4 regions of the Halomonas sp. TG39a genome follow, and region 1 is predicted to be linked to each of the others. Evidence: predicted binding sites of a transcription regulator. Region 1 holds the regulator's gene; each other region holds the start of a gene.

Region 1 (3,129 bases):
CCGAACTGATCCAACAAGAAGATACCTTTAGCGGTGGGCGCCTTGAGTATTTTATTGACCGCGAAGTGATTCAAGCGCGCTCTGACGTTGACGGCAGTGAGCCCCAGCGCATTCGTATGACTATTCAGCCTGAACAATAGGGAGCCAAGCTGTGGCAACTGCTGACACTGCGCCGATCAAAACCCTGTATGCCCACCACCTGGCGAAAAGCTACAAGCGCCGCCGAGTGGTCAAAGACATCAATTTAGAGATCTCCCAAGGCAGCATTGTTGGCCTACTGGGCCCCAACGGCGCAGGTAAAACCACCTCGTTCTACATGATTGTCGGGCTGGTGAAATCCGATGCTGGCAAGGTCGGAATCGATGCGGTGGATTTAACCCGTGCGCCGATGCACGAGCGCGCAGCGGCGGGTATTGGCTACCTCCCCCAAGAGGCGTCTATTTTTCGCAAACTATCGGTTGCCGATAACATTATGGCGATACTCGAGACGCGCAAAGAACTTGACCGCACAGGACGCGAACAGCGCCTGGAAGCGCTACTCGAAGACTTTCATATCACCCACATCCGCGACAACCTTGGCATGAGCCTTTCGGGCGGTGAGCGCAGGCGTGTAGAAATTGCCCGCTCGCTGGCCACTGACCCTGCCTTTATTTTACTGGATGAGCCCTTTGCTGGCGTCGACCCTATTTCGGTAGGCGAGATCAAAACCATCATTCGTGCGCTGAAGCAACGTCATATTGGCGTACTGATCACCGATCACAACGTGCGTGAAACCCTCGATATTTGCGATATCGCCTATATCGTTGGTGATGGGCAAATCATTGCCAGCGGTTCACCCAGTGCCATTCTCGATAATCAGAAGGTCAGAGACGTATATCTGGGTGCTGATTTTCGCCTTTAAACTGATCAGCTATGCCTACAATCACCGCCTGCCCATAAACCTATTTTTTGGTTCTGTAAATAGCGCTCTGCAACAACTTTACTACCAATGGCATGCTTATTGCACTTGCACCAGACACTCACTCGCACTAGGGTGGAGCATTCTGATTAACGAGTGGTTCTCAGATGGTCATGAAAGCTTCTCTCCAACTGCGTATCGGCACACAGCTGACCATGACGCCCCAGTTGCAACAGGCGATTGCGCTGTTGCAACTCTCGACGCTGGACCTTCGTCAAGAAATTCAGCAGGCCCTAGATGCCAATCCCATGCTGGAGCAGGAAGATGAATTTGGTGAGCAGGCTGTCAGCGAGCCTAAGGAAGAAGAGTGGTCAGAGGGCATCCCCACTGAACTCTCAGTAGATAGCGACTGGTCAGATACCTATCAAGATATGGGTAGCCAGGGCGGCAGCAGCGAAGGCCCTGATTTTGAGCGTCAGGCAGCCGGGCAGAGCCTGCATGGGCACCTACTATGGCAGCTTGCCATGACCGACTTTAGCGCCCGCGAACAGCTTGTCGCAGAGAGCTTAATCGACGCGCTCGACGCCAACGGCTACTTAACCCAGCCGCTTAACGATATTCGTGAGGGCCTGCGTGCCCAGGGCATTGACGGGCTTAGCCAACGCGAGGTAGAAACCATTCTGCTCAAACTCCAGCAGTTTGAGCCAACCGGTATCTTTGCCCGCGACCTGCGTGAATGCCTGATGCTGCAGCTCGCCGCCCTGCCCGATGATACGCCGCTACTGGTTCCCGCCCGCCGCCTAGTGCGGCAGTTCCTCGAAGCGCTTGGTAAGGATGACATGCGCCTGCTAAAGCGCCGCCTGGGGCTCGATGACCAACAGCTGGCCGATGTTATCCTACTTATTCGCAGCCTCGACCCCCGCCCAGGCAGCGCCTACGGCGACACCGATGACAGCTATGTAACCCCCGACCTGGTCGTCCGCCACGACCACGAAGGCTGGCATTTAGAACTCAACCCAGAGGCCCTGCCACGGCTGCGCATTCAGCCCGACTACGCCAGTTTGATTAAGCGTGCGGACAAAAGCGATGACAACCAGTTTCTCAAAGAGCACCTACAGGAAGCGCGCTGGCTGATTAAGAGCCTCTCGAGCCGTAACGATACGCTGCTACGCGTGGGGCGCGAAATCATCACCCGCCAGATTGGCTTTTTAGAGCACGGCGAAGAAGCCATGAAACCGCTGATACTGGCCGATATTGCCGAAGCTGTGGAGATGCACGAATCGACGATTTCACGGGTCACGACGCAAAAATATATCCATACCCCCCGGGGCGTGTTCGAGCTCAAGTACTTTTTCTCAAGTCAGGTGAGCGGTCAAGATGGCGACAGTCACTCCAGCACCGCCATCCGCGCGCGACTCAAGAAATTGATTCAAGAGGAGCCACCCGGCAAGCCGCTCTCAGACAGCCGCCTAGTCACGCTATTAGGCGAAGGAGGGATTCAAGTAGCGCGGCGTACGGTGGCTAAATATCGCGAGGCCATGGGCATTCCTTCCTCCAGTGAGCGACGTCGTTTACGCTAGGTTCTGTCGACGTTGCAGCGAATCTCTCGACAAGGGCTTTGCAACGCGGCAAAAAGGGTTACAATCGAAGTACAGTCCGATGGATAAGGAGCACGTCAATGCAAGTAAATATCACTGGTCATCACGTAGAACTGACTGACGCCTTGCGTGACTATGTCAACGAAAAGCTTGAGCGTGTAGAGCGCCATTACGACAATATAACCACGGTGCAAGTCACCTTATCAGTGGAGAAAGAGCGCCAGCAGGCCGCTTGTACGCTGCACGCCGCAGGTGCTGACTTACATGCGGAAGCCCTCGACAGTGATATGTACGCCGCTATCGACGCCCTAGCGGATAAAATCGACCGTCAACTCGTTAAACACAAGGAAAAAGCACAAGCTCGCGCCCAAGGCGCAGGTGTGCGTTAATTCAATGACGTTGGAAACCATACTCCCCCCGGAGCGCGTTCTTTTTGACGTACCCGGGGGCAGCAAAAAAAGGGTGCTGGAGTTTTACAGCACCTTTATCGCGCAAAATATCCCCAGCCTGGACAGCCAAGAAGTGTTTAGCCGTCTAATCGGCCGCGAGCGCTTAGGCAGTACCGGTATCGGTAACGGCGTGGCTATTCCCCATGCGCGCAGCCCCCACTGCACCGCCCCTATCGCTGGTTTT
Region 2 (3,129 bases), 710 kb from region 1:
GCCGTGGTGAAAAAGCGCTTGGCTGACGATGAGATTGCCCTCTCGGCGCAAACAGCCAAGCAGGCAGTGCATCAACTGGCTGACCAATCCCAGCATATGCACAAGGTGATTCATCACAGCGCCACCGCTGCATTTTTACACTCCGCTAAGCTTGATCATGCGGTGTGGAAGTGCAGACTTTATAAGCAGCTACTGTCTGCCAACACAGACACTCCCTTAGAGGATCACCACCAGTGCCGTTTAGGCCGCTGGCATCAACAGGGAGAGGGTTACCAACGCTACGCACGCAGCGACGCTTATCGAGCGCTAGCGGCGCCCCATCGTCGTATGCACGACAGCGGTGCTGAAGCACTTAAGTTTGCCCGCCTGGGCGACCGCAATGGCCAACTGGCTGCCTTAGGCGTAATGGAAGAGGCCAGCCAGCAGCTTGCCCGGCAGCTGGACAAACTTATGGAGCACGCCATATTCGAGGCGCCCTACTCAACCAGCCATCGCTCTCCGCTAGCAGGGGCGCCTTAAGCGCCCATCATAGAGCTGCCCGCTAAATAGCCTTTCGTCTTCTCTAGCTGCCTATGCCATGCTGTTTCCACTGCAATCACTATTCCCACTAGTGACAATAGGAAAAAGCATATGGCACAGGTCAAAAAGCTAGACCTCGCGTTACAAGGCGGCGGCGCTCACGGAGCCTATACCTGGGGTGTCATTGATCGCCTACTGGCCGATGATCGTATTGAAATTGAAGGTATCAGCGGTACCAGCGCCGGAGCGATGAACGGCGTGGTGATGGCCGATGCGCTGACACGAGGTGATAAAGAGACCGCTCGGCAAGCACTGCACGATTTTTGGCAAGCAGTGAGCCGAGCAGGCATGGCCAGCCCCATCCGCCGCTCCCCCATGGATATCTTAACCGGCAACTGGAGCCTGGATCACTCGCCCGGCTTTGTTGCCATGGATCTGTTAAGCCGAGTGGCCTCCCCCTACCAACTCAACCCACTCAACATAAATCCGCTGCGCGATATCGTGGCCGATCACATTGATTTCGAGCGGGTGAGACAATGCCAGCAGCTCAAGCTGTTTGTGGCAGCCACCAATGTACGTACGGGCAAACAGCGCGTGTTCCGTCGTGAAGAGATGAGCGTTGACGCCGTGATGGCCTCCGCCTGCTTACCCTTTGTGTTCCAGGCGGTGGAGATCGACGGCGAAGCGTATTGGGATGGTGGCTATATGGGTAATCCAGCGCTGTTCCCTCTCATGGAAGAGTGCAGCGCGCGGGACATCCTGCTGATACAAATTAACCCTATCAGCCGTAATGAAGTACCTACCTCAGCGTCGGCGATTATGAACCGCCTTAACGAGATCACCTTTAATTCAGCACTGATTAAAGAGATCCGCATGATCGCACTACTTAAGCACGCCCTTGATGAGCAGGGCATTGAAAACTGTTATCAGCAGGCTCTGTTCCACCGCATCAGCGGTGAGCAGGCGCTTGAGGAGCTCTCGGTCTCTAGCAAATCCAATTCCGAGTGGCCTTTTCTATGCCATCTATATGAGCAGGGCCAAGCCGCCGCCGAACGCTGGTTATGCGAGCACTTCGATGCCATCGGTAGCCACTCCACACTGGATATAGACGCCGTCTATTTACATGAATAACCGGCGCCATAAACCACCATTGTTAAAAACTCCTCTAGCACCAAGATGCCGCAAAACCAGCACTGCATGCCCAATCATGCAGCATACTGTTGGCCTTTCAATTCTCACATGCTTAGCAAAAATAAATTAACATTTTGATTTTTATCAACAAACAATCAACTGGCAAACTACCTGCATAACTCCTACCAGTGGTGGTAGGCGTGGACCAGGCCCAACTGGGTACGAGTGCGTCGAGCCTGACCTTCAACGATGAAGGCATGTTCTCGTCAATTGTTTGCGTAACGCGCTAACTCGTTTGCGTTGCGTAGCGATCAACTCGTTTTATGCCCCGTGAGGCCATCCCATGGACATACGCAACAAAGCCAACCGCATTCGGTTATTCAATTTCTCGACCCCTCAAATGCGCGCTTTCCACTTTTCATGGTTCGCGTTTCATATCTGCTTTTTCGGCTGGTTCGGCATCGCCCCTCTTATGGCGATTGTTCGCGAAGACCTTTCGCTGACTCAAACACAAATCGGCAATACGATTATCGCTTCAGTGGCGATTACCGTCATTGTGCGCCTTGCGATTGGCGTACTGTGCGACCGCATCGGCCCGCGTAAAACCTATACCGGGCTACTGTTGCTAGGTGCTATCCCGGTGATGGGCATTGGCTTAGCCGACAGTTTTGAAACTTTTCTATTGGCACGCTTAGCCATAGGGGCGATTGGCGCCTCCTTCGTCATTACCCAGTACCACACCTCGATGATGTTCGCCCCCAATGTGGTTGGCACCGCCAACGCTACCAGCGCGGGGTGGGGCAACTTAGGTGGCGGCACTACACAAATTCTGATGCCGCTGATCTTCTCCGGCATGCTGATGCTGGGCGTTAACGAAGCCTTTGGCTGGCGCCTGGCAATGATGGTACCTGGTGTCGTGATGTTCTTTACCGGTATTGGCTACTGGTTCTTCACTCAAGATGCGCCCAATGGTAACTTCAGCGAACTTCGCGCACGCGGCGAATTGCCTGAAGCCTCGGGTGAAAATGGTGCCGCGCAAAGCTTTCTAGCCGCCGCCAAGGATATCCGTGTTTGGGCGCTGTTCGTCGTTTATGGCCTCTGCTTTGGCGTGGAACTCACGATCAACAACATTGCCGCCATCTACTTCTTCGATAAGTTTGATCTCACCCTGGCCACCGCTGGTCTGATTGCTGGCTTGTTCGGGTTAATGAATATTTTTGCGCGTACCCTTGGGGGCGTTTTCTCAGACCTTTTCGCCAAGCAAGGGGGATTGAAAGGACGCGTTCGCTGGCTGTTTATTGCCTTGGTTTGCGAAGGTATTGCCTTGGTGGCATTCTCACAGATGCACGTGTTAAGCCTTGCGATAGGTATCATGCTGGTGTTCAGCCTGTTTGTGCAGATGGCAGAAGGCGCTACCTACGGTGTGGTGCCGTTTATCAATAAAAAAGCCTTGGGGGCCGTCGCGGGTATTGTTGGTGC
Region 3 (3,129 bases), 1.3 Mb from region 1:
TAAAACCCGCGATGTTGACCGCAGGATAGGCATGGCTGTCCATATACAGGCTCGGTATATCCAAACGCTGCTTTTTAATCAGGAAGTAATCCACCGCCATAATCCCCGCGATGGGCCCGAGTAGGCTTGAATAGCCCAGCAGCCAGTTGGAGTACATCTGCTCAAGGGAAACCCCAGGCGGGATAACACCCGCTTTTTGCAGCAGATCGTAGCCCATCAGCAACACGCCTACCGCACCGGTCATGAGTACACCGCGGGTCTGATTAATCAATTTAGGCGCGATATTCTGAAAATCATTGGTCGGCGAGACGATATTAGAGGCAGTGTTGGTAGAAATCGTGGCGATAATGATCAATAGCATCGCTAATACCACCCAGAAGGGGCTGTCGATATAGCCAATCAAACGTACTGGATCAGCAACCGTCTGGCCCACCAGCGTCTCGGATGCAGCAGTTAACACCACCCCCAGCGCGGCAAAGAAAAACATCGTCAGCGGCAGACCGATAACCTGGCCGACGATCTGATCTTTTTGGCTTTTGGCAAAGCGACTGAAATCGGGAATATTAAGCGATAGCGTGGCCCAAAAACCCACCATGGCGGTTAAGCCTGCGAAGAAATAACCGTACACCGATGCCCCTTCAGGCCGCGACGGCGGCTGAGCTAATAGCTCGGTCATTGACATGTTGGGCCACGCCCAAATCATCAGCCCAACCCCAACGGCTAACAGCAGCGGTGCGGCCAGGGTTTCCAGCCACTTGATCGACTCCGCCCCGCGAATGACCACATAGAGGTTCATCGCGCCAAAGACAAAAAAGCCGATCACTTCGCCCACGCCGCCAAGCGCAGCCCAAGCGGGAATTAACTCAGAGAGCAGCAGATGAATGGCCAGCCCGCCAAACATGGTTTGAATACCAAACCAACCGCAACCGACTAAGGCGCGTACCAGACAAGGCACGTTGGAGCCTAAAATACCGAACGATGAGCGCAGTACCACGGGAAACGGGATCCCAAACTTAGTACCGGGGAAGGCGTTTAAGGTGAGAGGAATCAGCACGATCACGTTGGCTAACAGAATGGCGAATAGGGCCTCCCTCACGCTCAACCCAAAGTAAGCGGTTAATACCCCACCCAAGGTATAGGTGGGCACACAGATCGACATACCTACCCATAGCGCCGCAATATTCCACTTACTCCAGGTACGCTCGCTGGCCTGGGTAGGGGCAATATCCTCATTAAAACGTGAACTACTGCGCACGTCGTCCCCTACATCAAGCTCTATCAGTCCGTCTCGATCCACCATCTGAGAGGTTGTTTCGGTCATTTTTTATCTCCTCAGCATTGCGTTGTCCATCACTCCCACGGTCAGTGGAGCTGTTCGAAAAGACGCTTAGAAATCATGGCTCTTAGAAGCGAAGCAATAAGTGTGCCTACCCATAAAAGCAGGGCGACTAACTCGTTGATTAAAAAGCTGTCTTTATAGACAACAATATTATTGTTAGCTTGTTACCTTTTCGTCTTTCCCACCTCAAACAAAAACCAATTAAACAAAGCTAGGTCAAAAAAAATATTTGCACCAATATTAAACAAAAAAACACGACATTCATTCATTAAAAATATATTAACCACATGATTTAAAATAAAAAAACAGATCAATCAAAACGGTGCAAGGGTTCACCAAAAAAGTGAATACTCCTGCACAGAACAATAAAAACAAACAAACTCAAAGAGTTAAACGTGATTGTAAAAATCGCATTTTAAGACTTGCTAAAACCATCAAGCCAGCGATACTTTCAACAAAAGCTGTCAGATTAGTCAGCTTTATAATATTAATTCTCAACGCCTGAACACGCTTTAAATCAACAATCAGAATCAAACATCAGAGGGAGTGTCTCATGCAGAAGATGAAAATAGGCTTGATTCAAATGGGTCTGAAAACCAGCACCGATTTGGAACCCGAAGCCATCCGCGATGCGATGAACGAAGCGCATCTGCCGATGATTCAGCAAGCAGCTGATCAAGGCGTACAGGTACTGTGTTTCCAGGAAGTGTTTAACCAACCCTACTTTTGCCCCAGCCAGGACGGCAAATGGTACGCCGCCGCGGAGCGGGTGCCGGAAGGTCCTACCTGTCAGATGATGCAAAAACTCGCCGCTGAGCATCGCATGGTGATTATCGTGCCGGTGTATGAAGAGACCGAAACCGGTGTTTATTACAACACCGCAGCGGTGTTCGACGCTGACGGCAGCTACCTGGGCAAATACCATAAAACCCATATCCCGCAAGTGGCCGGTTTTTGGGAAAAATTCTTCTTTAAACCGGGGCAATCCAACTGGCCGGTATTCGATACCGCCTACGGCAAAATCGGCGTGTATATCTGCTACGACCGCCACTTTCCTGAAGGCTGGCGGGCACTGGCGCTTAACGGTGCCGAGGTGATTTTCAACCCCTCCGCCACCGTGGCAGGGCTTTCCCAATATTTATGGGAACTTGAACAGCCCGCCTCGGCCGCCGCCAACGGCTGTTTTATCGCTGCCATCAACCGCGTGGGCACCGAGGCACCGTGGAATATCGGCGATTTCTACGGCTCCAGTTACATCGTTAACCCCCGCGGAAAAATCGAAGCCCAGGCCAGCGAGACCGAAGACGAGCTACTGGTCCACGAGATCGACTTGGATATGGTCCGCGAGGTACGCAACAACTGGCAGTTCTTCCGCGACCGTCGTCCGGAAACCTACACCCGCCTGACAGACGGCGAATAATTCCGTTGACGAAACAAGCTAACAGGAGCGAACCATGAGCCTATTGATCAAGGGCGGCACGGTGGTAACCCACGCAGATACCTATCGCGCTGACGTGCTGTGTATCGACGGTAAAATTCACGCTATTGGCACCGACTTAGATGTCCCCACTGATTGCGAGATCGTCGATGCCAGCGACCAGCTGGTAATGCCCGGCGGCATCGACCCGCATACTCATATGCAGATGCCCTTTATGGGCGCAGTAGCCAGCGAAGATTTCTACACCGGCACTGCCGCCGCCATGGCGGGTGGCACTACCACGATTATCGACTTCGTGATCCCCAGCCCCGGCCAGTCGTTGCTGGAAGCATTTGAAACCTGGCAGGGCTGG
Region 4 (3,129 bases), on a different contig from region 1:
AGGCCAGCCATTGGGGATCACGCCATAGTGGTACGCCATCTTTACGCCAGTAACAGGCGAGCGCCCAGCGGGGCAGTGGTTCCCCGGGGTACCACTTGCCTTGCTGTTGCTGAATAGCGCTGCCGGGGGCGTAAGCGGCCTGGAGCCGGGTTAGCAGTGCCTCAGCGCGTTCGCGTTTGTGCTCGCCCAGGGCTTCGGTATTCCACTGTGGGCTCTCCATATCGTCGACCGAGACAAAGGTGGGTTCGCCGCCCATGGTCAGGCGTACGTCCTGGTGGAGCAGTTCGGCATCTACCTCGTCACCCAGCGCGCAGATACGCTGCCACTGCTCATCGCTATAGGGCTTGGTGACCCGTGGGTCTTCGTGGATACGCTCCACTTCCATGGTGACATCGAAAGTGACTTCACACTTATCCGAAAACCCGGTAATCGCGGCCGCACTGCCGGTCGTCGGGGTGGCGGCGAGGGGAATATGGCCTTCGCCAGCGAACAGTCCCGAGGTGGGGTCGAGCCCCACCCAGCCTGCGCCGGGGAGGAATACTTCGGTCCAGGCGTGTAGGTCGGTGAAATCTACTTCGCTCCCGCTGGGGCCATCCAGCGCTTTAACATCGGACTTGAGCTGAATGAGGTAGCCGGAGACAAAGCGTGCGGCGAGGCCCAGGTGGCGGAAAATTTGCACCAACAGCCAGGCGCTGTCGCGGCAGGAGCCGCTGGCGAACGTTAAGGTCTCTTCGCAGCTCTGTACGCCGGGCTCCATGCGTACCAAATAACCAATATCATCCTGCAGGCGTTGATTCAGCGCGACCAGGAAATCGACGGTGGTAGTGGGCTCGCGGGGAACAGCCTTGAGCCACTCCATCAACCGCGGCCCGGATTCCGTTATTTCCAGATAGGGGCTTAGTTCCTGGCGCAGCGCTTCGGGGTAGGCAAAGGGAATCGTTTGCGCAATGTCGTCCAAGAAGAAATCGAACGGGTTAATCACCGTCATCGGGGCGATGAGTTCGACCGCAATGGTTAACTCTTTACGCGGTTCGGGGAACACCACGCGGGCATTGAAGTTGCCAAACGGATCCTGTTGCCAGTTTAAAAAGTGGTCGTCGCCGGAGAGTTTGAGCGAGTAGGCCTCAATATGGGTGCGGCAGTGGGGCGCCGGACGCAGCCGAATAACATGGGGCGAAAGACGCACCGGGCGGTCAAAGTGGTAGGTCGTGCGATGATACAAGGCAACGCGAATGGTCATGGGCCACCCTCAAAAGAACCGTTATCAACCGGTGGGTCGGTTGGGTTAAGGAATAACCGAACGTTTCGCAAGTATCGTTCCACTTTTACTTTTTTGCAGCCGCTATCTTAACTAAGGCGTTTAACTAAAGTGGAAATCACTTAATGCACCAAAATAGCACTGCTTTTATGCACTGCTTTTATGCACTGATATAGAGCATGTGGTCGCTTTAATTGGCTCGTGCTCCCTGTCAAGTAGCGTTTAAGTAAGCGAACGTTGAAATATCGCAAAAGATGGTACGTATTTTGCTCTCAATTGTTTGATTGTTTTGCGCGCGGCAGGCCTACACTGAGCATTGAGGAAGTTGCCGCTTCCACCCCAGCGCCAGGAGAGCGCCCATGAGCCAAGTGAATTGGAATAACTATGCGTGTCGTGATTACTACGATGAGCTGATGGCCGCACCCGGTCAGCCACGCGATTCAGCGGGTGAATTGTGCAACATGTTGGCAAGGTTTAGCGCAGAAGAGTTAGCCGAGCGGAAAACCGCGGCGGAGATCGCCATTCGTACCATGGGGATTACCTTTACCGTCTACTCCGAAGGCGCGATGATCGATCGCGCCTGGCCCTTTGATATTGTGCCGCGGATTATTCCCGCCAGCGAGTGGCGTAAAACCGAGGCAGGCCTCAAACAGCGCGTGCAGGCGCTGAATCTATTTATTGATGATCTTTACCACGATCAAAAAGTCATTAAGGACAAAGTGTTACCCGCCGAAGTGCTGGCGCAGTCGGTTAATTTTCGCCCCCAGTGTGTCGGCATTAATCCCCCTCACGGCGTGTGGGCCCACGTGTGCGGTTCAGATCTAGTGCGCGATGGGGATGGCACGCTGTATGTGTTGGAAGATAACTTGCGCATTCCTTCCGGCGTCTCCTATATGTTGGAAAACCGCAACGTCACCAAGCGGGTACTGCCGGAGTTGTTTGCTTCGGGCAAAATTTTGCCCGTTGATGACTATGTGGCCAACCTCTACGACATGCTCGCCGCGATGTCACCACGGCCTGGGGATGAGCCGCAGGTGGTTGTACTGACCCCTGGAATCTATAACTCTGCTTACTTTGAGCACGCCTACCTTGCCCAGCAAATGGGCGTCGAGCTGGTGCAAGGCAGCGACCTGCTAGTCGATGACAATGATGTGGTGTACATGCGCACCGTGGAAGGACTGCGCCGGGTCGACGTTATCTACCGTCGCGTGGATGACGAGTTTCTAGACCCGGAAGCGTTTAACCCTGACTCCATGCTGGGGGTGGCGGGTCTGATGCGCGCTTGGCGGGCGGGAAAAGTGGCGCTGGCCAATGCTCCGGGTGCTGGCGTGGCGGATGACAAGGTCGTTTATGCATTCGTGCCTGCGCTGATTCGCTACTATCTCGACCAGGAACCGCTGCTGCCCAACGTGCCCAGCTACCTGTGCATGTTCGAAGATGACCGCCGCTATGTACTTGACCATCTTGATGAATTGGTGGTGAAGCCGGCCAATGAGTCGGGGGGCTATGGCATGCTGATTGGCCCGCGCTCAACCAAAGAGACCCGCGAAGAGTTTGCCCGCTTGATTAAGGCGAACCCACGCAACTATATGGCGCAGCCCACCCTGGCGCTGTCGACGACGCCTACGTTGGCGAATGGTTTACCACAGCCACGCCATGTGGATTTACGCCCCTTCATACTCTCTGGGCCTGAAATCCATGTCACCACCGGCGGGCTTACCCGGGTGGCATTGATAGAGGGGTCGTTGGTGGTGAACTCCTCTCAAGGCGGCGGCAGTAAAGATACCTGGATTGTAGAAACCGACGATAAGGCGGCAGTGGCCGCGGTGAAAGGAGCCTAACGCCATGCTGTCACGCGTTGCAGAGAACCT

The links. The regulator sigma-54, encoded in region 1, starts transcription at its own class of promoters, with help from an activator protein. The targets are predictions, from matches to a motif close to TGGCACNNNNNTTGCTNT.
Region 2: the regulator sigma-54 is predicted to act here: its motif matches at 1,811-1,828, upstream of U738_RS03080 (NarK family nitrate/nitrite MFS transporter).
Region 3: the regulator sigma-54 is predicted to act here: its motif matches at 1,412-1,429, upstream of U738_RS12265 (NCS1 family nucleobase:cation symporter-1).
Region 4: the regulator sigma-54 is predicted to act here: its motif matches at 1,514-1,531, upstream of U738_RS20045 (circularly permuted type 2 ATP-grasp protein).

What each region holds. Positions count from the first base shown of each region.
Region 1 is NZ_JQLV01000001.1:1,427,502-1,430,630, reverse strand. It holds gene lptA (lipopolysaccharide transport periplasmic protein LptA) at 1-140, shown strand, start outside; gene lptB (LPS export ABC transporter ATP-binding protein) at 152-901, shown strand; gene U738_RS06195 (RNA polymerase factor sigma-54) at 1,066-2,478, shown strand; gene hpf (ribosome hibernation-promoting factor, HPF/YfiA family) at 2,577-2,885, shown strand; gene U738_RS06185 (PTS sugar transporter subunit IIA) at 2,890-3,129, shown strand, end outside.
Region 2 is NZ_JQLV01000001.1:715,332-718,460, reverse strand. It holds gene U738_RS03090 (CZB domain-containing protein) at 1-519, shown strand, start outside; gene U738_RS03085 (patatin-like phospholipase family protein) at 631-1,650, shown strand; gene U738_RS03080 (NarK family nitrate/nitrite MFS transporter) at 1,994-3,129, shown strand, end outside.
Region 3 is NZ_JQLV01000001.1:2,741,708-2,744,836, forward strand. It holds gene U738_RS12265 (NCS1 family nucleobase:cation symporter-1) at 1-1,321, opposite strand, end outside; gene U738_RS12270 (nitrilase-related carbon-nitrogen hydrolase) at 1,893-2,759, shown strand; gene hydA (dihydropyrimidinase) at 2,794-3,129, shown strand, end outside.
Region 4 is NZ_JQLV01000002.1:406,139-409,267, reverse strand. It holds gene U738_RS20050 (transglutaminase family protein) at 1-1,240, opposite strand, end outside; gene U738_RS20045 (circularly permuted type 2 ATP-grasp protein) at 1,618-3,099, shown strand; gene U738_RS20040 (alpha-E domain-containing protein) at 3,104-3,129, shown strand, end outside.